Regions from separate parts of the Halomonas sp. A29 genome, predicted to be linked through region 1. Evidence: predicted binding sites of a transcription regulator. Region 1 holds the regulator's gene; each other region holds the start of a gene.
The links. The regulator sigma-54, encoded in region 1, starts transcription at its own class of promoters, with help from an activator protein. The targets are predictions, from matches to a motif close to TGGCACNNNNNTTGCTNT.
Positions count from the first base shown of each region.

Region 2: the regulator sigma-54 is predicted to act here: its motif matches at 1,878-1,895, upstream of SPH52_RS16835 (CmpA/NrtA family ABC transporter substrate-binding protein).
Region 3: the regulator sigma-54 is predicted to act here: its motif matches at 1,573-1,590, upstream of SPH52_RS16725 (formate/nitrite transporter family protein).
Region 4: the regulator sigma-54 is predicted to act here: its motif matches at 2,723-2,740, upstream of SPH52_RS13955 (amino acid ABC transporter substrate-binding protein).

Region 1 is NZ_JAXQPR010000005.1:243,137-248,691, forward strand. It holds gene SPH52_RS11535 (KdsC family phosphatase) at 1-26, shown strand, start outside; gene lptC (LPS export ABC transporter periplasmic protein LptC) at 39-659, shown strand; gene lptA (lipopolysaccharide transport periplasmic protein LptA) at 656-1,195, shown strand; gene lptB (LPS export ABC transporter ATP-binding protein) at 1,197-1,928, shown strand; gene SPH52_RS11555 (RNA polymerase factor sigma-54) at 2,087-3,508, shown strand; gene hpf (ribosome hibernation-promoting factor, HPF/YfiA family) at 3,617-3,925, shown strand; gene ptsN (PTS IIA-like nitrogen regulatory protein PtsN) at 3,932-4,402, shown strand; gene rapZ (RNase adapter RapZ) at 4,449-5,369, shown strand; gene SPH52_RS11575 (HPr family phosphocarrier protein) at 5,372-5,555, shown strand, end outside.
Region 2 is NZ_JAXQPR010000008.1:151,691-157,245, reverse strand. It holds gene SPH52_RS16845 (NarK family nitrate/nitrite MFS transporter) at 1-338, shown strand, start outside; gene SPH52_RS16840 (nitrate- and nitrite sensing domain-containing protein) at 435-1,739, shown strand; gene SPH52_RS16835 (CmpA/NrtA family ABC transporter substrate-binding protein) at 2,049-3,350, shown strand; gene ntrB (nitrate ABC transporter permease) at 3,386-4,240, shown strand; gene SPH52_RS16825 (ABC transporter ATP-binding protein) at 4,252-5,100, shown strand; gene aldA (aldehyde dehydrogenase) at 5,194-5,555, opposite strand, start outside.
Region 3 is NZ_JAXQPR010000008.1:128,303-133,857, forward strand. It holds gene SPH52_RS16715 (molybdopterin-dependent oxidoreductase) at 1-455, shown strand, start outside; gene cobA (uroporphyrinogen-III C-methyltransferase) at 415-1,377, shown strand; gene SPH52_RS16725 (formate/nitrite transporter family protein) at 1,793-2,602, shown strand; gene SPH52_RS16730 (protein kinase domain-containing protein) at 2,652-4,370, shown strand; gene SPH52_RS16735 (AI-2E family transporter) at 4,440-5,546, shown strand.
Region 4 is NZ_JAXQPR010000006.1:328,044-333,598, forward strand. It holds gene ahpF (alkyl hydroperoxide reductase subunit F) at 1-1,369, shown strand, start outside; gene SPH52_RS13950 (amino acid ABC transporter substrate-binding protein) at 1,604-2,626, shown strand; gene SPH52_RS13955 (amino acid ABC transporter substrate-binding protein) at 2,806-3,834, shown strand; gene SPH52_RS13960 (amino acid ABC transporter permease) at 3,949-5,139, shown strand; gene SPH52_RS13965 (amino acid ABC transporter permease) at 5,150-5,555, shown strand, end outside.

The DNA of each region.
Region 1 (5,555 bases):
ACACCTATCTCCACGGCAAGCGTTGAGGCCGTTCGGATATGCTGCGTAGGCTGCCACGCCCCTCGTTCCGTGTCTGGCTGTTCCTGCTGCTGCTCGGCCTGGGCGCCCTGATCGCCTGGCTGGATCCCTGGCAGGCGCCAGCCCCCGGCCCGGTACCCACCGACGAGGCCGGCGAGCCCGACTATTTCCTGGAACAGGCGCAGTTGACCCGTTTCGATGCGGAGGGTCGGGCCCACCAGCGCCTGGAGAGTCCTAGGCTGGTGCATACACCCCACGACGACGTCACCCGCGCCGTCACACCGCTGGCCCACCTGATCGACCGCGAAGGCCGGCTTTGGATGGCAAGCGGCATGGAAGGTCGTCTCGGCCCTGGCGGCAACCCGCTGACCCTCTCAGGTGACGCCCGCCTGTTCGCCCCCGAGGAGCACTGGCAGCTCGATACAGAGACTCTGCACTTCGATGCCGATGTGGGACATGCCTGGAGCGATACACCCGCCCTGCTACAGCAGCCACCGCAGCACATGCGCGGCGAGCGCTTCGACGCCTGGATCCATGACAACCGGGCACGTTTGACCGACAATGTGCGCGGCCACCACCCCTCGGAAGGCGCTCAGCCGGGGCAGGCCGACGCCGTCAACCTAGAGGATTTCACGCCATGAAGCGATGCAAGCTCCCGACCGTCCGCAAGCTGCTCACCCCAGCGCTGGTTGGCATGGCGTTGTTCGGTCTTGCAGGTATCGGTTCGGCTACGGCGCAGCAACGCGACGCCGAGCAACCCATCGAGGTCGAGGCCGACCGGCTCGATCTGGACGATGTCGCCGGCACTGCCGTCTATACCGGCGAGGTCGACATTCGCCAAGGCACCATGCGACTCACCGGTGACCGAGTCGAGTTCCAGCGCAATGCGGCCGGCGAACTCTCCCGTGCCACGGCCCGCGGCGAACGCGCCTACATCGAGCAACAGCCCGACCCCGACCAACCCGTGGTGCGAGGCTGGGGCCGCACGATCATCTATCACGTGGCCGAGCGCCGAGTGGAACTGATCGACCGCGCCGAGCTGCACCAGGGCGGCGACACCTTCGACGGCGGCTACCTGGAGTACTTCCTCGACCGTCGGGTGGTACAGGCCCGCGCCGAGAGCGAGGGCGTCGAAGGACGCCAGCGGATCCGCATGACCCTGCAGCCGGAGCGCTGAAATGCTGAAGAAGACCCTGCATGCCCGGCATCTGGCCAAGAGCTACAAGCGTCGCCGCGTGGTGCATGACATCAGTCTCTCCATCGAGCAGGGCTGCGTGGTCGGTCTGCTCGGACCCAACGGGGCCGGCAAGACCACCTCGTTCTACATGATCGTGGGGCTGGTCAAGGCGGATGCCGGCGAAGTGCACATCGACGACATGGATCTCTCACACAGCGCCATGCACCAGCGAGCCCAGGCCGGGATCGGCTACCTGCCCCAGGAGGCGTCGATCTTCCGCAAGCTATCGGTAGCCGACAACATCATGGCCATCCTCGAGACGCGCAAGGATCTCGACCGACGCGGGCGCCAGGCAAGGCTTCAACAACTGCTGGAAGACTTCCACGTCACCCACATCCGCGACAACCTCGGCATGAGCCTCTCAGGCGGTGAACGGCGTCGAGTCGAGATCGCCCGGGCGCTGGCCACCGAACCGGCCTTCATCCTGCTCGACGAACCCTTCGCCGGGGTCGATCCGATTTCGGTGGGCGAGATCAAGGGCATCATCCGCCAGCTCAAGGCGCGCGACATCGGCGTGCTGATCACCGACCACAATGTCCGCGAAACCCTCGACATCTGTGACTCGGCCTATATCGTCGGCGATGGCCAGATCATTGCTGAAGGCGACGCCGAGGCCATCCTGGCCAACAAGCGGGTGCGGGAAGTCTACCTTGGCGAGGATTTCCGCCTATAACGCAATCTTGCACATTAAGCAAGTAATTGATCTTTGTTTAAAACATTCTAATCAGGCATAAATATTGCCGCTGGCATGCATATTGCAATCAATTCTCTTGCATGTCACTGCCTACCGGTCTAGGGTAGAGTTTTCCGGCAGATGAGCCCGTTATCCTCATGGCCATGAAAGCATCCTTGCAACTGCGTGTCGGCACCCAGCTGACCATGACCCCCCAACTGCAGCAGGCCATTGCCCTTCTGCAGCTGTCCACCCTCGATCTACGTCAGGAGATCCAGCAGGCACTGGAATCCAACCCCATGCTGGAGCTTGACGACGACTTCGGTGAACAGGCCGTCAGCGAAACCCAGAGCGATGACTGGGCCAGTGAAATCCCCAGCGAGCTCTCCACCGACAGCGACTGGACGGATACCTACCCCGATCATGGCACGAGCTCCGGCGGCGCTACCGGTGAAGGACCGGACTTCGAGCGCCAGGCTTCGGGGCAGACGCTGGCCGGCCACCTGATCTGGCAATTGGCGATGACCGACCTGAGCGATCGCCAACACATTATCGCCGAGAGTCTAATCGACGCCGTCGATGGTGCCGGTTATCTGTCGCAAACGCTGGAAGAGATCCGCGACGGCCTGCGCCAGCAAGGCCTCGAAGGCCTGCCCACCCGGGAGGTCGAGCAGGTCCTGCTACGCCTGCAACAGTTCGAGCCTACCGGCGTGTTCGCCCGCGACCTGCGCGAGTGCCTGATGCTGCAATTGGCCGCGCTGCCCGACGACACACCGCTGCTCCCCCAGACCCGACGCCTGGTACGCCAGTTCCTCGAGGCATTGGCCTCCGATGATCGCCGTCTCCTCAAGCGTCGCCTGGGGCTGGACGACGATGCCCTGGATGAGGTCATCGCCCTGGTTCGCTCGCTGGACCCCCGCCCTGGCAGCGCCTATGCCGAAGTGAGCAGCAGCTACGTCACTCCGGACCTGGTTGCCTACCACGACGAAGCGGGCTGGCGCGTGGAACTCAACGCCGAGGCCTTGCCCCGGCTACGTATCCAGCCCGACTATGTCGCACTCGTACGACGCGCCGACAAGAGCCAGGACAACCAGTTCCTCAAGGATCACCTGCAGGAGGCGCGCTGGCTGATGAAGAGCCTCGCCAGCCGCAACGACACCCTGCTGCGCGTGGGACGGGAGATCATGGCACGCCAGATCGACTTTCTCGAGCAGGGCGAAGAGGCCATGAAGCCCTTGGTGCTGGCCGATATCGCCCAGACCGTCGAGATGCACGAATCGACCATTTCACGGGTGACTACACAGAAATTCATCCACACGCCGCGTGGCGTATTCGAGCTGAAGTACTTCTTCTCCAGCCACGTCGGTGGCAATGGTGAGGGGGACGCCCACTCCAGTACGGCGATACGCGCCCGTATCCGCAAACTGATCGCCGACGAGCCGCCTCGCAAGCCGCTTTCCGACAGCCGCCTGGTGGATCTGCTGGCCGAGAGCGGCATCGAGGTGGCACGCCGCACGGTAGCGAAGTATCGTGAAGCGCTGGGAATTCCTTCCTCGAGCGAGCGCAAGCGTTTTCGCTGATGTCTCGACACAATGTTGACGCGGGGCAATCACGACTCCCGAGGGGGTTTGCAGGGCAGTAAAAAGGGTTACAATCGAGCCACCACCCGAAGGACGAAGGAGCTTGTCATGCAAGTCAACATCACCGGCCATCATGTTGAACTGACCGATCCACTGCGTGACTACGTGAGCGAAAAGCTTAGCCGCGTCCAGCGCCATTACGACAACATCACCAACGTGCAAGTGACGCTCTCCATCGAGAAGGAGCGTCAACAGGCTGCCTGCACGCTGCACGCCGCCGGCGCCGACCTTCATGCCGAAGCCTCTGATTCTGACATGTACGCCGCTATCGATGCGCTGACTGACAAGCTCGACCGTCAACTGGTCAAACACAAGGAAAAGGCCCAGGCGCGCGCTCAGGGCGCCGGCATTCGCTGAGCTGCCATGACACTGGAAACCATACTGCCCCCTGAACGCGCGCTGTTCGACGTTCCCGGGGGTAGCAAGAAGAGGGTGCTGGAGTTCTTCAGCACCTTCATTGCGCAGAACACTCCGAGCCTCGACAGTCAGGAGGTCTTCGGCAGGTTGGTCGGTCGCGAGAGGCTGGGCAGCACCGGGATCGGCAATGGCGTGGCGATTCCTCATGCCCGCAGCCCCCACTGCCACAGCCCCGTGGCCGCCTTTCTCAAACTGGCCGAGCCCATCGATTTCGACGCCATCGACGGTGAGCCGGTCGATCTCGTCTTCGTACTGCTGGTACCCGAGGAGGCCGACGACACTCACCTGTCGTTGCTGAGCCAAGTGGCAGGCGTGATGAACGACACCGAGACGCGCGCGCGGCTGCGCAAGTGCACGAGCCAGCGCGAACTCCACGAGCGCCTCATCGAGGCGATCCGACGACAGTCCTCGGCCTGACTCTGCCTATTCGCCGTTCGGCCAGCCCCTGATCAGGAGAAATGTCATGCAGCTTGTGATCATTAGCGGCCGTTCCGGCTCCGGCAAGTCGATCGCACTGCAAGCGCTCGAGGACATCGGCTACTATGCCATCGACAACCTTCCGGCGATGCTGCTCGGATCGCTTGTGGATGAACTGCGCAATTCCCCCACGATCCAGACTTCGATTGCTGTCAGCATCGATGCGCGCAACCTGCCCCATGCCCTGGAGCGCTTCCCACGGCTGCTGGAGGAACTGCGTGCCAAGCAGGTCGACTGCCAGATCATCTATCTGACCACCGATGCTCGCATTCTCCTCGAACGCTACTCTGCCACCCGGCGTCGTCATCCGTTGACCCGCGGCAGGGACATGACCCTGGGCGAGGCCATCGAGTCGGAAGACGTGACGCTGAGCGACATTCGCAACCTGGCGGACCTGATCATCGATACTTCACGCCTGTCGGTTCATGACCTGCGTGGACGCATCACCGAGCAAGTGGCCTGCCATCGCGCAGAGCAGTTGACCCTGACCGTGGAGTCGTTCGGCTTCAAGGGCGGCGTTCCGCTCGACGCCGATATCGTTTTCGACGCCCGCTGCCTGCCCAACCCCTACTGGGATCCGCGCCTGCGCTCCGCCACCGGCAGGGAACCCAGTATCGTCGAGTTCCTGGAGCAATATCCCCTCGTCCAGGAAATGCTCGACGACATCATCGCCTGGGTCGAACGCTGGCTACCGGCCTACCGCGACACCCACCGCAGCTACCTTACCGTTGCCATCGGCTGTACCGGCGGCCAGCATCGCTCGGTTTACCTGGCCGAACGCCTCGCCAAGCACCTGGCCCAACAGCAGCCCGACGTACGCCTGCGCCATCGCGAGCTCGGCATCCACACACCGGTCACCGCCGCACAGGAAGAGACCGCAGAGACATCTGAACGCAAGGAACCCTGAGCGTGCCCTGCCGCAAGCTGACCCTGACCAACAAACGCGGTCTCCACGCCCGAGCGGCCACCAAGCTGGTCCAGTGCTGCCAGCCCTTTCGTGCCCGTGTCTTCGTCAACCGGGGACAACAGCAGGCCAACGCCAACAACATCATGGCACTGCTAATGCTGGGCGCCCCCTGCGGCACAGAACTCG
Region 2 (5,555 bases), on a different contig from region 1:
ACGCCATCGGCATCATGCTGGTGTTCAGCCTGTTCGTGCAGATGGCCGAAGGCGCTACCTATGGTGTGGTGCCGTTCATCAACAAGAAGGCCCTAGGCGCAGTGGCCGGCATCGTCGGTGCCGGCGGCAATGTCGGCGCCGTAGCCGCCGCCTTCCTGTTCCGCAGCGAAGCCATCACCTATCAACAAGGGCTGTTCTATCTCGGCCTGGTCGTGCTGGTACTGGCTTCCTGCGCGCTGCTGGTGCGCTTCTCCGACGAAGTGGAAACCGCGGAAGCCAAGGCCTATCGAGATGCCGTGGGAGAGGATACCGGGGCAGGCGCGCTGTCGCTGCGCTGATTCCCTGTTGCCCGGCAGCCTGATTGCCGGGCTTCGCCCGCTACCCGGCCGCCGCCCCCACAGGGCGGCGGCCCTCGTGTGAGCAAGAGGTGAACCATGACGCCTGCCGAACGCCTGCTACTGACAGCCAAGCGCTGTGAAATAGACGACCTCGAACACCTCACCGCGGCCTGCGATATCGTCGGCGACGTCAGCCGCTTCGTTCATGCCCTGCAGAAGGAGCGCGGCGCTTCGAACGTCTACCTGGCATCACAGGGTCAGCGCTTCGCCGAGCGGCGTCACGAGCGCATCGACGAGTGCATGGCGACCGAGCAGGCCTTGCGCGTGCGCCTCGACGCCCTGGGAGATACCGCCGGGCGCCCCGCCACCACTGCCCGCCTACTCAGGCGCATCGCCTACGTCTGGCACGCCCTCGACGGCCTGGAAGCACTGCGCAGCGACATCGAGGCACTCCAGACCAGTCCCGACGACGCCACCCAGGCCTTCAACCAGCTGGTGAGCGCTCTGCTTTCGGTGGTGTTCGAAGTCGCCGATACGGCCGGTGACCCCGAAGTCACCCTGGCCCTGGTGGCGATATTCCATCTGATGCAGGGCAAGGAGCTGGCCGGACAAGAGCGTGCCTGCGGCGCCTACGGCTTTACTTCCGGCGGCTTCGACGACGCTCATTGCCAATTGCTGCTCCACCTGATCGACGCCCAGCAGCGCTGCTTCGATACCTGTCTCGAATTCACCACCGAGGAGGGGCGACAACACTGGCAGCGCGAGATGCCCAGCCGCACCCTGGCCGGCATCCAGCAGCTGCGCGAAATGGCCTGTGGCATCACGGCGCTGCCCAAGAGCGCCAGTCCCCTGGGCGAAACCTGGTACGAATTGACGACCCTGCGCATCGACGCCATTCAGCGGGTGGAAGCCTTCCTGATCGGCGAGCTGTCGAACCTGTGCCTGGCCAAGACCCTCGACGCGCGCCGCAGCCTGACGCATCACGACGACCTGCGCCGTGAGCTGAGTGACGCTTCACCGGCGGTTTGTCAGCAGCTCGTGGAACTGTTCGATGGCAGCGCCACCCATGAGCTGGGCGAAGTCACCGCCAGGGTCGTCGGTTCGTCGCTGAACCGCTCGCTGGTGGAACTGATGCGCGCCCAGGCCGGCCGCCTTGAGGCCCTGAGCGACGAGCTGGAAAACACCCGCCGGGCGCTGCGCGAGCGCAAGCTGATCGAACGCGCCAAGGGACTGATCATGGCCCATCAGCAGATAACGGAGGAGCAGGCCTACGCCTTCCTGCGCAAGATGGCCATGGACCAGAGCAAGAGCATGGCCGAGATCGCTCAAACCGTATTGGGGCTCGCCGATATCCTGCAACCGCTCCCAGGAGAAAAAAAGCGGGACCATGCTACCGGCTAGCGAGAGCGGCAATGGTGCAATGCACAATTGCCACGCACCTTTGTGACGCTTTGTGTCAAATCAGTGTTATTGACAAATATCATTTACTGATTCACAAGCTATTGATTAATATTTGTAAACTTGAAAACAATGGCTCCATGGCACCCAAGCTGCAAAGCCTAAGCGTCCGCTGAGTCAACGACGGTTCAGCGCTTCCAAGCAGTACTCGGACCAGACAACGGCGTCTGCCCAGGTTCCCGTGACGAAGTCATGCGAATCCGGGCAGGCGCCGTTTTCGTCGCCAGATCCTTCCTACTGGGAGCCATTCCAATGAACAAGAATCGCAAGGGCCATACTCTCGACCGCCGTCGTTTTCTCAAGCAAACAGCCAGCCTCGTCGGCAGCACCGCCCTGCTGAGTAGCCTGCCGGCTGGTTGGGCACTGGCCAGCAGCAAGCCGGAAACCACCTCGGCCAAGCTCGGCTTCATCGCCCTGACCGATGCCGCGCCGCTGTTCGTTGCCGTGGAGAAAGGCTTCTTCGCCGCCCACGGCATGACCGACGTGGAGGTACTCAAGCAATCCTCCTGGGGCACCACTCGCGACAACCTCGTACTCGGCTCGCAGCGCAACGGCATCGATGGCGCCCACATTCTCACGCCCATGCCCTACCTGATCTCCAGCGGCGCAATGACGTCCAACAACGTGCCGGTTCCCATGAGCATCCTGGCACGGCTCAACCTCAACGGTCAGTGCATCTCGGTGGGCCGCGAGCATGCCGACCTCGAAGTGCGCCTCGACACCAGCGAGTTTGCCCAGGCAATCGCTGCCAAGCGCGCCAACGGCGATGCCGTCAACGCCGCCATGACCTTCCCCGGCGGCACCCATGACATGTGGATTCGCTACTGGATGGCCGCGGGTGGCATCGATCCCAACCGGGACATCTCCACCATCGTCGTGCCACCGGCGCAAATGGTGGCCAACATGCGTGTCGGCAGCATGGAAACCTTCTGCGTCTGCGAGCCGTGGAACCACCAGTTGATCAACCAGGGTATCGGCTACACCGCCAACACCACCGGCGAGCTGTGGAACGACCACCCCGAGAAGGCCTTCGCCATGCGCTCCGACTATGTCGAGGCCAATCCCAACGCCACCAAGGCGCTGCTGATGGCGATCATGGAAGCGCAGATGTGGTGCGAGGACCCTGCCAACCGTGAAGAGATGGCCCAGATCTGCTCGCGCCGACGCTGGATCCACGCCCCCTACGCCGATCTGATCGATCGTATCCAGGGCAACTTCGATTACGGCACCGGCCTGGTGATCGAGGACCACCCCCAGATGATGCGCTACTGGCAGCGTCACGCCTCCTACCCGTTCAAGAGCCATGACCTCTGGTTCCTCACCGAGAACAAGCGCTGGGGCTACCTGCCGCAGGACTTCGACAGCCAGGCACTGATCGAACAGGTCAATCGCGAAGATCTGTGGCGCGAGGCAGCTGCTGCCCTGGGCATAGATTCCGCCGACATCCCCGACTCCACCTCACGCGGCGTCGAAACGTTCTTCGACGGCAAGACCTTCGATCCCGAAGATCCCCAGGCCTATCTCGACAGCCACGAGATCAAGCGGCTCGCCTGAGGTGCCGGCGTATCGAACATGCAGGAGACAACGTCATGAACACAGTGCAACGCAGCAACACCCTGACCAAGTCGGCGCCAGCCGGCTGGGTTCCCAGCGTTCAGCAAGTACAGCACCTGGTGGTTAACAAGGTGCTGCCACCGGTGCTGATCATCGCCCTGCTGGGCGCCCTTTGGGAGATTCTCTGCTCGGTTCCAGGGGCTGCACTGCCGGCTCCCTCCCAGGTACTGCGTGACACCTGGGACCTGATCGTCAATCCCTTCTACGACTATGGCGGCAACGACGTGGGCATGGCCTGGCAGATACTCGCCAGCCTGGAACGAGTGGCTTATGGCTACTCCCTGGCAGTCGTCGCGGGCATCGGCCTGGGCGTGCTGGTCGGTCAATCGACCTGGGCCATGCGCGGCCTCGACCCGGTGTTCCAGGTACTGCGCACCGTACCGCCGTTGGCCTGGCTGCCGATCTCCCTGGCCGGGTTCCAGGACAGCAACCCGTCGGCCATCTTCGTGATCTTCATCACCGCGATCTGGCCGATCATCATCAACACCTCAGTGGGAATACGTAACATCCCCGAGGACTACCGCAACGTGGCCCGGGTGCTGCGCCTCAACGGCATGGAGTACTTCACCCGTATCATGCTGCCCGCCGCCGCACCCTATATCTTCTCGGGCCTGCGCATTGGGGTGGGCCTGTCGTGGCTGGCCATCGTCGCCGCCGAGATGCTGATCGGCGGCGTGGGTATAGGCTTCTTCATCTGGGACGCCTGGAACGCCTCGATGATCAGCGACATCGTGCTGGCGCTGATCTACGTCGGCATCGTCGGCTTCGCCCTCGACCGCCTGGTTGCCTTCATCGGCAATCGCGTGACCCGCGGCACCGCCCAAGGCTGAGGAGAAAGAACATGACCAATCGCTATCTGAGCATCGAGAACGTCGACATGAGCTTTCACGGCAAAGGCGTGGAAAGCCAGGTTCTCAAGGGCATCGACCTCGCCGTGGAGCGCGGCGAGTACATCTCCATCATCGGCCACTCCGGCTGCGGCAAGTCCACGCTGCTCAACATCGTCGCCGGTCTCATCGAGTCCACTTCCGGCGCGGTGATCCTCGACGGCAAGGAGGTCAACTCGCCGGGGCCCGACCGCAGCGTGGTGTTCCAGAACCACTCGCTGCTGCCCTGGCTCACCGTCTACGAGAACGTGGCCCTGGCGGTGAACAAGACCTGCGCCCGCACCAAGAACAAGGCCGAGCGCCACGAGTGGATCGTCAAGAACCTGGAAATGGTGGGCATGGGCCATGCGCTGGCCAAGCGCCCTGCGGAGATCTCCGGCGGCATGAAACAGCGCGTGGGTATCGCCCGCGCACTCGCCATGGAGCCCAAGGTGCTGCTGCTCGACGAACCCTTCGGTGCGCTCGATGCCCTCACCCGCGCTCACCTGCAGGAGGAGGTGATGCGTATCCAGGACGAACTGGGCAACACCATGATCATGATCACCCACGACGTGGACGAAGCGGTGCTGCTCTCGGATCGCATCGTGATGATGACCAACGGCCCCTCGGCGCGCATCGGCGAGATCCTCGATATCGACCTGCCGCGCCCCCGCGACCGCATCGCCCTGGCCGACGACCCGCGCTACAACCACTACCGCCAGGAGGTACTGCGCTTTCTCTACGAGAAGCAGCGCAAGGTGGAGAGCCTGGCCCAGCGGCGCGACAAGCCCGCCATCGCCGCCGCTGCCAGGGCTCAAGCCTGACCCTCGCTTGCTGCAAGCAACCTTCGACCTACCGCCACCCGTATGTGGCGGTAGGTCGTTTGGCAGCATCAAACTCTCTACATCTCCTGGTGGTTAAGCCTTCAAATACACCACATGGCTATGGGTGTACTCGTAGAGCCCATGCTTGCCATCGGCACCGCCGATGCCCGACTTCCGCACCCCGGCATGGAACCCCTGCATCGCTTCGAAGTTCTCGCGATTGATATAGGTCTCGCCGAAGTCGAGTTCGCGACAGGCTTGCATGGCGCTCCTGAGGCTGCGGGTATAAATTGAGGACGTGAGACCGTACTCGCAGTCGTTTGCCAGCACGATGCCTTCCTCCAGATCGTCGATGATCTGAATCGGCAGTACCGGTCCGAAGATCTCCTGCTGCATGATCTCCATTGTCTGGCGACAGCCGGCAAGCACGGTAGGCTGGTAGTGATAGCCGGTAC
Region 3 (5,555 bases), on a different contig from region 1:
GGCTGGAAGCCGAGCTGCCAGTGGCCCCCACGCTGTGGTGCACCGACCCCGCCAGCGGCCGCCTGCGCGCCGCCGGGGTCGATGCTGCCGGCCGTCTGCGCTGGTGGTTCATGTCGGGGCCGCCCAGGGAGCTACCGAACCTCGCCTGGCTGGCCGCGCGCTTCGGTGAGGCTACCAAAGGCGAGGGCCTGGAGCCGCCGCATCGTCGCCGCCTGTTGGCTGGCTGCGACGACGGCGCCGCCAACCAGGGGCCGGTGGTCTGTAGCTGCCATCAAGTGGGTCAACGCGCTATCCTAGGGGCCATACGCGAAGGCGACGACAGCGTCGAAGCGCTGGGCGCCAGGCTGGCTTGCGGTACCCAGTGCGGAAGCTGCATTCCCGAGCTGAAATCGCTTATCGAAGAGGAGAGGGCCCATGCGAGCGCTGAGCCAATTGAAGTCACTGCTGTCGCCTGAGCTGTTCCGTAAGGCACAGCTATCGAAGGCGCAGCTATCGAAAGTGCTGGGGCAGGCGGCTTTTTCGAGGCTGCACGGCCTGGGGCATATCGTGCGCTCGCCGTTCGGCCGCTCCACTCGCGCTGTCGCACCCACCGTGACCCTGGACGGCGACTGCCATGCCGGCCGTGTCTACCTGGTGGGGGCGGGCAGCGGCGATGTGGAGCTGCTGACGCTCAAGGCCGCACGGCTGCTGCAGCAGGCCGACGCGGTGGTCTACGACCGCCTGGTGGGTGACGACGTGCTGGCGCTGATTCCTGCCGGCCACGAGCGTTACTACGTGGGTAAGGAGCGTGGCCATCACAGCGTGCCCCAAGCCGAGATCGGCGCGCTGCTGGTGAAGCTGGCTGGGCAAGGCAAGTCGGTGGTGCGCCTCAAGGGCGGCGACCCCGGCGTGTTCGGGCGCATGGGTGAGGAACTGGCCGCGCTGGCCGAGGCCGGGGTACAAGCCGAGATCGTGCCGGGCATCACCGCCGCCTCGGCGGCCGCGGCCGGCATGGGCATTCCGCTGACCGACCGCGCCCACGCCCAGCAGCTGCGCTTCATCACCGCGCAGCTGTGCCGCAAGGATGGCGAGCCCGACTGGGCCGAGCTGGCGCGCCAGGACGAGACGCTGATCTTCTACATGGGCCTGACCAAGGTCGATGCCATCTGCACCGGGCTACGCCGTGCGGGGCTGCCCGACGACTGGCCGATCATGCTGGTGGCCAATGCCAGCCTGCCCGAGCAGGCCTCGCTTGTGGGTACCCTGGCCGACATGCCGGAACAGCTCGCCGCCAAGCCGCTGCCCTCGCCGTGCCTGATCGTGGTCGGCAGCGTGGTGCGCATGGTCGCGACCAGCCCGGCCGCGGCGCAGCCTGCTGCCGAGCCGCTGGTACGCTGAACCCACTCATCCGCTGGCCCGCCCGCTGCACCAAAGGCGGGCGAGCGGCACCCGCCTTGCACCGTCATGAACGCTCGGCTTGCTGACGCGAGGCAAGCCGCGTCGCCGAACTCGCCCAACCGGACTGCGCTGAACGCTGGCAAGTCGCCACTATCACGCCTGATTCTAATTTTCCTGAATACTTGGGTGCCAAACTGGCATGCAACGTGCTTGTTATCAGGCATGGGCCGTTCGTGTCCGCAGGTATCAGGTCAACGACGATCGACGTCCTGCCTGAGCGGTCCCTGACACAGCAACGAATCGCAGTAAGAAACCAGTGACGAACACAGGCAAAGGCGCCTGGAGCCGGCTTTCGGCTCCAGGCGCCTTTGCGTTCGTACGCCAGCCACGACCACTTTGCGAGACATTGAAAGCCATGTCCTATCTGCTCCCTTCCGAATTCGCGACCAAGATGGTGGATGCCGGCGAGTCCAAGCTCTACATGGCCACGCGGGATGCGCTGCTGCGCTCCTTCATGGCCGGCGCCATCCTGGCCCTGGCCGCCGTGTTCGCCGTCACCATCACCGTGCAGACCGGCTCGGCCATCCTGGGCGCCGCCCTGTTCCCGGTGGGCTTCTGCATGCTCTACCTGATGGGCTTCGACCTACTGACCGGGGTGTTCGTACTTACGCCCTTGGCCTGGCTCGATAAGCGGCCGGGGGTGACCATCAATCGAATCCTCAAGCACTGGGGGGTGGTCTTCACCGGCAATCTGCTCGGGGCGCTGACGGTGGCTTTCCTCATGGCGATCGTCTTCACCTATGGCTTCTCCACGCCGCCGGATGAGGTGGGCGTGGCGATATCCGAGGTGGGCAAGGATCGTACCCTGGGCTACAAAGAGTTCGGCGCCGCGGGCATGCTGACAGTGTTCATCCGCGGTGTGTTGTGCAACTGGATGGTTTCCCTCGGCGTGGTCGGGGCGATGATCTCGACCACCGTGGGCGGCAAGGTGATCGCCATGTGGATGCCGATCATGCTGTTCTTCTACATGGGCTTCGAGCACTCCATCGTCAACATGTTCCTGTTCCCCTCGGCGCTGATGCTGGGCGGCGATTTCTCGATCATGGACTACATGATCTGGAACGAGATCCCGGTGGTCGTCGGCAACCTGGTCGGGGGTATCTCGCTGACCGGCCTGACGCTGTACGCCACCCACGTGCGTACCGCACCGCTGCGTGACATCTGAGCGAGGCGTTGTGTTTACCCAGCGCGTGCTTGCCCAACGAGGGACGAGCGTGACGAGCCGCCTGCGCGTTGCCCTGGGCCAGTGTTCGGAACCGGGGCGCAAGCCGGTCAACCAGGACTTCCACGGTGCCTACGTGCCGCATGAGCCGCAGCTTTCGGCGAAGGGCATCGTGGTGGCGCTGGCCGATGGCATCAGTACCAGCAGCGTGAGCCAGGTCGCCAGCGAAGCGGCGGTGAAGGGCTTCATCGAGGACTACTACTGCACGGCCGAGAGCTGGACGGTGAAGAAGTCCGCGCAGCGGGTGCTGATGGCGACCAACTCCTGGCTGCATGGCCAGACCCGGCGCAGCGAGTTTCGCTGGGACAAGGATCGCGGCTATGTCTGCACCTTCACCGCGCTGGTGCTCAAGTCCGCCACGGCCCATGTCTTTCACGTCGGCGATGCGCGGCTCTACCGGTCGGTGAGTGGTGGCCTGGAGCCGCTGACCCATGAGCATCGGGCCTGGCTCTCGGCGGACAAGAGCTGTCTCAGCCGGGCGATGGGCGTCAGCGAACAGCTCGAGATCGACTACCAGGCGCTGCCCATCGCGGCCGGCGATCTGTTCCTGCTGATGACCGATGGCGTCTACGAACACCTGAGCGAGGCGCGTATGCACCAGATCCTCACCGAGCACGCGGCGGACCTGGATGCCGCTGCCCGCGCCCTGGTGCAGGCAGCCTTCGATGCGGGTAGCGATGACAATCTCACGGTGCAGGTCGTCAGGGTGGAAGAAGCGCCGCTGGGGGAGGCCGGCGAGCTGGGTTCGGGCGTGGCAGCGCTGCCGTTCCCGCCCCAGATCGAACCGCGCATGCTCTTCGACGGCTACCGCATCGAGCGCCGTGTGCACGCCAGCCATCGCAGTCACGCTTTCCTCGCGGTAGACCTCGACACCTCGGAACGCGTATTGATCAAGGCACTGGCAACCGAACTGCGGGAGGATCCGGCCCACGTGGAGCGCTTCCTGATGGAGGAGTGGGTCGCCCGGCGCATCGACAACCCCCACGTGGTGAAGGCGCACCGGTTGCAGCGTCGTCGAAGCTATCTCTACAACGTCACGCAGTATCTGGAGGGGCGCACCCTGGCCCAGTGGATGCGCGACAACCCGCGCCCCGAGCTGGAGACGGTGCGTGGCATCGTCGAGCAGATCGCCCGCGGGCTACGGGCCTTCCACCGCCTGGAGATGGTGCATCAGGACCTGCGTCCCAACAACGTGATGATCGATGCGGCGGGCACCGTCACGCTCATCGACTTCGGTTCGGTGCGCGTGGGCGGGATAGCGGAAAGCCGGCCGGGGCAGGGCAACGAACTGCTGGGCACGGCGGGCTATACCGCACCGGAGTGCTTTCTCGGTGAGCCGGCGACACCGCGTTCGGACATGTTCTCGCTGGCGGTGATCGCCTACCAATTGCTCACCGGGGCGCTGCCCTACGGCACCGAGGTCGCCAAGGCGCGCACTCGCGCGGCGCAGCGGCGGCTGGCGTATCGCCCGGCGCTTGCCACCAATCGCGATTTGCCGCCATGGCTCGACGAGGTGCTCAAGAAGGCGCTGCACCCCCAACCCGAGCGGCGCTTCGAGGCGCTCTCGGAGTTCGTCCACGAGCTGCGCCAGCCCGGCCCCGCCTTCCTCAAGAAGGCACGCCCGCCGCTGATCGAACGCGACCCCGTGCTGTTCTGGAAGGGCGTTGCCGCGCTGCTGGCGCTCCTGGTGCTCGTGCTGCTGCTCGAGTGAACCTGCTAGGCTAAAGCTGCATGGCGCCCGGAATGGCGCCGCTTGAATCTAGCCAGGCAGGGAGCCGACATGGCCGACAACAAGGAGGGTGGCGCCAAGAAGAGCGGCGTCAAGGAAGGCGGCGTTGAGACGATCTCGAGGTTCACCAGGCGGGCAATGATCTTTATCGGGCTCGCCAGCCTGGTCGCGATACTGCTCTATTTCGCCGCTCAGCTTCTCGATGTGCTTCTGCTGGTGTTTGCCGGCGTTCTGGTTGCCGTGTCGATCGATGGCGCGGTGCGTCTGTGCCAGTGCTACTTGCCGTTGTCACGTCAGTGGGCGTTGTCGCTCGCGCTGGCACTTATCGGCCTGCTGTCGTTCGGACTGTGGGCGCTGGTGGGGCCGCGCATGGCAGAGCAGATCCCGCAGCTGTTGCAACAGCTGCCCCAAGCGTTTCAACAGCTTCTCGCCTTGATGCGCGATCTGCCAGGCATCGAAACTGCGCTGAACGAAGTAGAGGAGCCGGCTCAGTTGCTCGGTCAGCCACTCATCGACCGATTCACTGGCTTTTTCTCCACTACCTTCGGCGCCATCGCCAGTTTCTTCCTGATCCTGCTGATAGGCTTCTACCTGGTACTGAGCCCGGCGAAGTACGTCAGCAACATGGTAATGCTGTGTCCGCCTGCCCACCGGGAACGCATGCAGCAGGTACTGTGCATGCAGGGCCGCGCGCTGCGCCTGTGGCTGCTCAGCCGGCTGGTGTCGATGGCATTCGTCGGGCTCTGTATCGGTATCGGCTTGGCCTTTCTCGGCGTGCCCATGGCCGGTGCCTTGGGTCTGATTGCGGGGCTATTCACCTTCATTCCCTACTTGGGGCCGATTATTGGCGCCATTCCCACCGTGCTGATCGCGTTGCTCGAGTCGCCCGAACTCGCGCTCTACGCCGTCGTGCTCTACTTCGTGGTGGAAACGCTGGAGTCCAACCTGGTGATGCCGCTGGCGGCGAAGGGCATGGTGCGCCTGCCGCCCGCCTATACCGTGGTCGTTCAACTGGCCGGGGCGGCCGTGGCCGGTGTGGCGGGCGTGATTCTCTCCACGCCGCTGGCGGTAGTCGCCGTGGTGGCGGTGCAGGCGCTCTACATCAACGACGTGCTGGGCGATGAAATTGAGGTGCTGGGAGGGCGCAAGGAAGAGTAGCGGCTAGGC
Region 4 (5,555 bases), on a different contig from region 1:
CTTTGCGCTGAATCGTCTCGGCGAGGATACCGGCCTGGTATTCGCCGGCATCCCCATGGGCCATGAATTCACCTCGCTGGTGCTGGCGCTGCTGCAGGTCGGCGGCCACCCGCCCAAGGTCAGCGACGACACCATCGAGCAGATCCGTAACCTCGAAGGCGAGCTGCACTTCGAGACCTACTATTCGCTGTCATGCCAGAACTGTCCCGACGTGGTGCAGGCGCTGAACCTGATGGCGATCCTCAACCCCGGCGTGCGCCACGTCGCCATCGACGGTGCGCTGTTCCAGGACGAGGTCGAAGAGCGGCAGGTAATGTCGGTGCCGAGCATCTATCTCAACGGCAAACTCTTCGACCAGGGTCGCATGAGCCTGGAACAGATCCTGGCCAAGGTCGACACCGGCGCGGCTAAGCGCGAGGCGGCCAAGCTCAACGAGAAGGCGCCGTTCGATGTGCTGGTGGTGGGCGGTGGCCCGGCCGGTGCCGCAGCGGCTATCTATGCCGCGCGCAAGGGCATTCGCACCGGCGTGGCGGCCGAGCGCTTCGGCGGCCAGGTGCTCGACACCATGGCCATCGAGAACTTCATCTCCGTGCCCTACACCGAAGGCCCCAAGCTGGCCGCGGCGCTGGAGCAGCACGTCAAGGAGTATGAAGCCGACATCATGAATCTGCAGCGTGCGGTGAAGCTGATTCCGGCAGCCGATCAGGGCGGCGAGCACGAGGTGGTGTTCGAATCCGGCGCCAGCCTCAAGAGCAAGACGCTGATCCTCTCCACCGGCGCCCGCTGGCGTGAGATGAACGTGCCCGGCGAAGCCGAATACCGCAACAAGGGCGTGGCCTATTGCCCCCACTGCGACGGCCCGCTGTTCAAGGGCAAGCGCGTGGCGGTGATCGGCGGCGGCAACTCCGGCGTCGAGGCGGCCATCGATCTGGCCGGCATCGTCGGCCACGTGACGCTGATCGAGTTCATGGACGAGATGCGTGCCGACGCGGTGCTGCAGAAGAAACTGCGTAGCCTGGCCAACGTCGAGATCGTGCTTGGCGCCCGCACCACCGAGGTCAACGGCGATGGCACCCGCGTCACCGGCCTGACCTTTGAGGAGCGCGCCAGCGGCGCCATCAAGACGCTCGAGCTGGAAGGTATCTTCGTACAGATCGGGCTGGTGCCCAACACCGAGTGGCTCACCGACTCGTCGATCGAGCTGTCGCAGCGCGGCGAGATCGTGATCGACGAGCGCGGCATGACCTCGGTGCCCGGCATCTTTGCGGCCGGCGACGTGACCACGGTGCCCTACAAGCAGATCGTCATCGCCATGGGCGAGGGCTCGAAGGCCGCCCTGGGTGCCTTCGACTATCTCATCCGGCACTGACACAGCCTGCCTCGGCAGGACAAGCGCCCCCGTTGTCCACGCTTCCTTCTCATGCGTGACCCGAACGCCCCGCAGGCCTGGCCTGCGGGGCGTTTCGTCATGTCATGGGAGATTCCGTATCAGAGAAGAAAGCGCTGTGTACCGTGAAGTGCAGTGCACTTAGCCTGGAGATGCGCTAATCATAAGCGAGGCCTAACCAAAGGCCTCCATGGGCAACGACAACGAGGGAACGACATGACCCATTACGACAGGCTGGCCTGGTTGGCTCCGGCTGCATTGATGCTTGGCAGCATCGGCCTGGCCCAGGCGGCCACGCTCGACGACGTGCGTGAGCGAGATCAGCTGCGCTGTGGCGTCAACGCTGCCCAGCCGGGCTTCTCGGCGCTGGACGACGATGATGACTATCGAGGGCTGGATACCGATGTCTGCCGGGCCATTGCCGCCGCGGTGCTGGGCGACGCCGAAAAGGTGCAATTCGTGCCGCTGAACTCGGTGGAACGCTTCACGGCCCTGCAGTCGAGCGAGGTGGACGTGCTTTCGCGCACCACGACCTGGACTTCGAGCCGCGACACGACGCTTGGTCTCAACTTCACCGGCGTCAGCTACTACGATGGGCAGGCCTTCATGGTGGCCAGCGACCTGGGTGTGGAAAGCGCCATGGGGCTCGACGGTGCCGCGGTGTGCACCCAGTCGGGCACCACCAGCGAACTCAACCTGGCCGACTACTTCCGCACCCATGGCATGGAGTACGAACCGGTGGTGTTCGACTCACCGGAGCAGGCAATCGCAGGCTTCGAGGCCGGGCGCTGTGACGTGCTCAGCTCCGACGCTTCCCAGCTCTACGCCCAACGTATGCAGCTTGCCGACCCCGATAGCGCCATGGTACTGCCCGAAGTCATCTCCAAGGAGCCGCTGGGGCCCGCCGTACGTCAGGGCGACGACCAGTGGTTCAACATCGTCAAGTGGTCGCTGTTCGCCATGCTCAATGCCGAGGAGCTGGGCATCACTCAGGGCAACGTGGACGAGATGCTCGAATCCGAAGATCCGGATGTCGCTCGCCTGCTGGGCCGCGATGGCAACTACGGCGAGGGCATGGGGCTCACCGCCGACTGGGCCTACCGGATCGTCAAGCAGGTAGGCAACTACGAAGAGATGTTCGAGCGCAACGTGGGTGCCGGCTCCGACTTCAATATCGTCCGTGGCCTGAATGCACTGTGGACCGAAGGTGGGCTGCACTATGCGCCACCGGTGCGCTGAGGCACACCCGGTCGCACCAAAGCGGGGCAACGGTTCAGGAAGTATCCTCTCCACCGTGAGCGTTGAATAAGAGTTTTGCCTGCACTATCCCTGCCTTGGAACAAACCTTGCTAAGGTGCAGGCACATGCTTCGGCATGCTGATTTCAAGAACTCCAAATCATCTACGAGGGATCTTTACATGCGCGACAACAAGAACAAGTGGGTGCTGCTCACTTCCGCAGCCGCACTGGCTCTGGGTACTGCTTCCCTGGCCTCGGCCAACACCCTGCAGAACACCCTTCAGCGTGGTGCCGTGCAGTGTGGCGTGAGTGACGGCCTGCCGGGCTTCTCTGCGCCTGACGACCAGGGTGAGTGGCAGGGTCTTGACGTCGACGTCTGCCGTGCCGTGGCCGCGGCAGTCTTCGGCGACGCCGAGGCGGTACGCTACATCTCGTTGAACGCCGTGGAGCGTTTCACCGCCCTGCAGTCCGGTGAGGTCGACATTCTTTCACGCAACACCACCTGGACCACCACCCGCGACACCACCCTGGGCCTCAACTTCGCCGGCGTGAACTTCTACGACGGCATCGGCTTCATGATCAACCGCGATCTCGGTGTCTCAAGCGCCACGGATCTCGATGGCGCGGCCATCTGCGTTCAGTCCGGCACCACCACCGAACTCAACGTGGCCGACTATTTCCGTGCCAACGGCATGACATTCGATCCCATCGTCTTCGATACCTCCGAGCAGACCGTGGGTGGCTACGAGGCCGGACGCTGCGACGTGCTGACCTCCGACACTTCCCAGCTGGCCGCACTGCGCATCCAGCTCTCCGATCCGGACCAGTCCGTGATCCTGCCGGAAGTGATCTCCAAGGAGCCGTTGGGCCCGGTAGTGCGTCAGGGCGACGATCAGTGGTTCAACATCGTCAAGTGGTCGTTGTTCGCCATGCTCAACGCCGAAGAGATGGGCGTCACCAGCGAGAACGCCGATGAGATGCGCAACTCCGAGGATCCGGATATTGCCCGCCTGCTGGGTCAGGACGGCAACTACGGCGAGGGCATGGGTCTCGACGCCAATTGGGCCTATAACATCATCAGCCAGGTGGGCAACTACGCCGAAAGCTACGAGCGTAACGTCGGTATGGACTCACCGCTGCAGATCGAACGCGGCATCAACGCCCTGTGGAACGCTGGCGGCATCCAGTACGCTCCGCCGATTCGCTGATCGTACCGCCCGGGGCATCGCGAGATGCCCCGATCCTCGTACTGCCCCGGCCCGGATACCTCCCGGGCCGGATGGCTGATACTTGCTTGACGGATCCAGGCGGAGAGTCCCTTCATGTCCGTTCGACCCAAGGCCCCATCCATAGGCCCAAAACCGCCTTTCTGGCGCGATCGCGCCAAGCGGGCGTTGATCTTCCAGGCCCTGCTGATCGCGGCGGTAGTGGCCTTCCTGCTCTACATCGTCGGCAATACCCAGGCCAACCTGGCAGCCCGCGGCATCACCACCGGCTTCGGTTTTTTAACCAATACCGCCGGCTTCGGTATCGTCCAGAGCCTGATCGACTACTCGTCGCAGAGTTCCTACGGCCGCACCTTCCTGGTGGGCCTGCTCAACACCTTGCTGGTTTCCGCGCTGGGGGTCATCGCGGCGACCATCATCGGTTTCATCGTCGGTATTGCCCGGCTCTCGCCCAACTGGCTGATTGCCAGGCTGGCCACTGGCTATATCGAAATTTTCCGTAACATCCCGCTGCTGTTGCAGATCTTCTTCTGGTACTTCGCCGTACTGCGTGCCATGCCCTCGGCGCGGGACAGCTACTCGCTCGGCGAGGTCATTTTCCTCAACGTGCGCGGTCTCTACATTCCGGAGCCGCTGTTCGAGTCCGGCTTCGGCCTGATTCCACTGGCCTTTGGCGTAGCCATCGTGGCCAGCATCGCGCTGACGATCTGGAACAAGCGACGCCATGAGGCGACCGGCAAGCGCCTGCCGGCGGGCTGGATTTCGCTGGGCCTGATCCTCGGCCTGCCGCTGCTGGTGCTGGTGGCAACCGGCGTGCCGGTCACCTGGGACGTGCCGGAGCTGCGTGGCTTCAACTTCCGCGGTGGCATTACGGTGATCCCGGAGTTCCTCGCCCTGTGGCTGGCGCTCTCGATCTACACGGCGTCGTTCATCGCCGAGATCGTACGCTCCGGTATCCAGGCGATCCCCCACGGCCAGACCGAGGCGGCCCAGGCGCTCAGCCTGCCGCAGAACCTGGTGCTGCGCCTGGTGGTGGTACCCCAAGCCCTGCGCGTGATCATTCCACCGCTGACCAGCCAGTATCTCAACCTGATCAAGAACTCCTCGCTGGCCACGGCCATTGGTTATCCGGACCTGGTTTCAGTATTTGCCGGCACGACCCTCAACCAGACGGGCCAGGCGATCGAGGTCATCGCCATGACCATGGCGGTCTACCTGACCATCAGTCTGCTGGTGTCGATGTTCATGAACTGGTTCAACGCCCGCGTGGCGCTGGTGGAACGCTAGGAGAGGCGCCATGACGATTCAACGCAAGATGATCGAGGCGCGCCCGGCGCCGAAGAATACGGTAGGGCCAGTGGCCTGGCTGCGGGCCAATCTGTTCAGCGGACCGGTGAACAGCTTTTTCACCCTGCTGGGGATCTACCTGCTCTATCTGTTGCTGACGCCAACGATCCAGTGGGCCTTCATCAACGCCGACTGGATCGGCACCACGCGGGATGACTGCTCCCGTGAAGGGGCCTGCTGGGTATTCGTCAGCGCCCGTTTCACCCAGTTCATCTACGGCCTCTATCCGCGCGGTGAGATCTGGCGGGTCGACGTGACGTTTGTCACCTTTGCCGTGCTGATCGCCTGGCTGGCCATCCCGCGGCTGCCGTTCAAGCGCTGGGTGGCACTGGCCACACTGGTGGCGTTCCCGATCT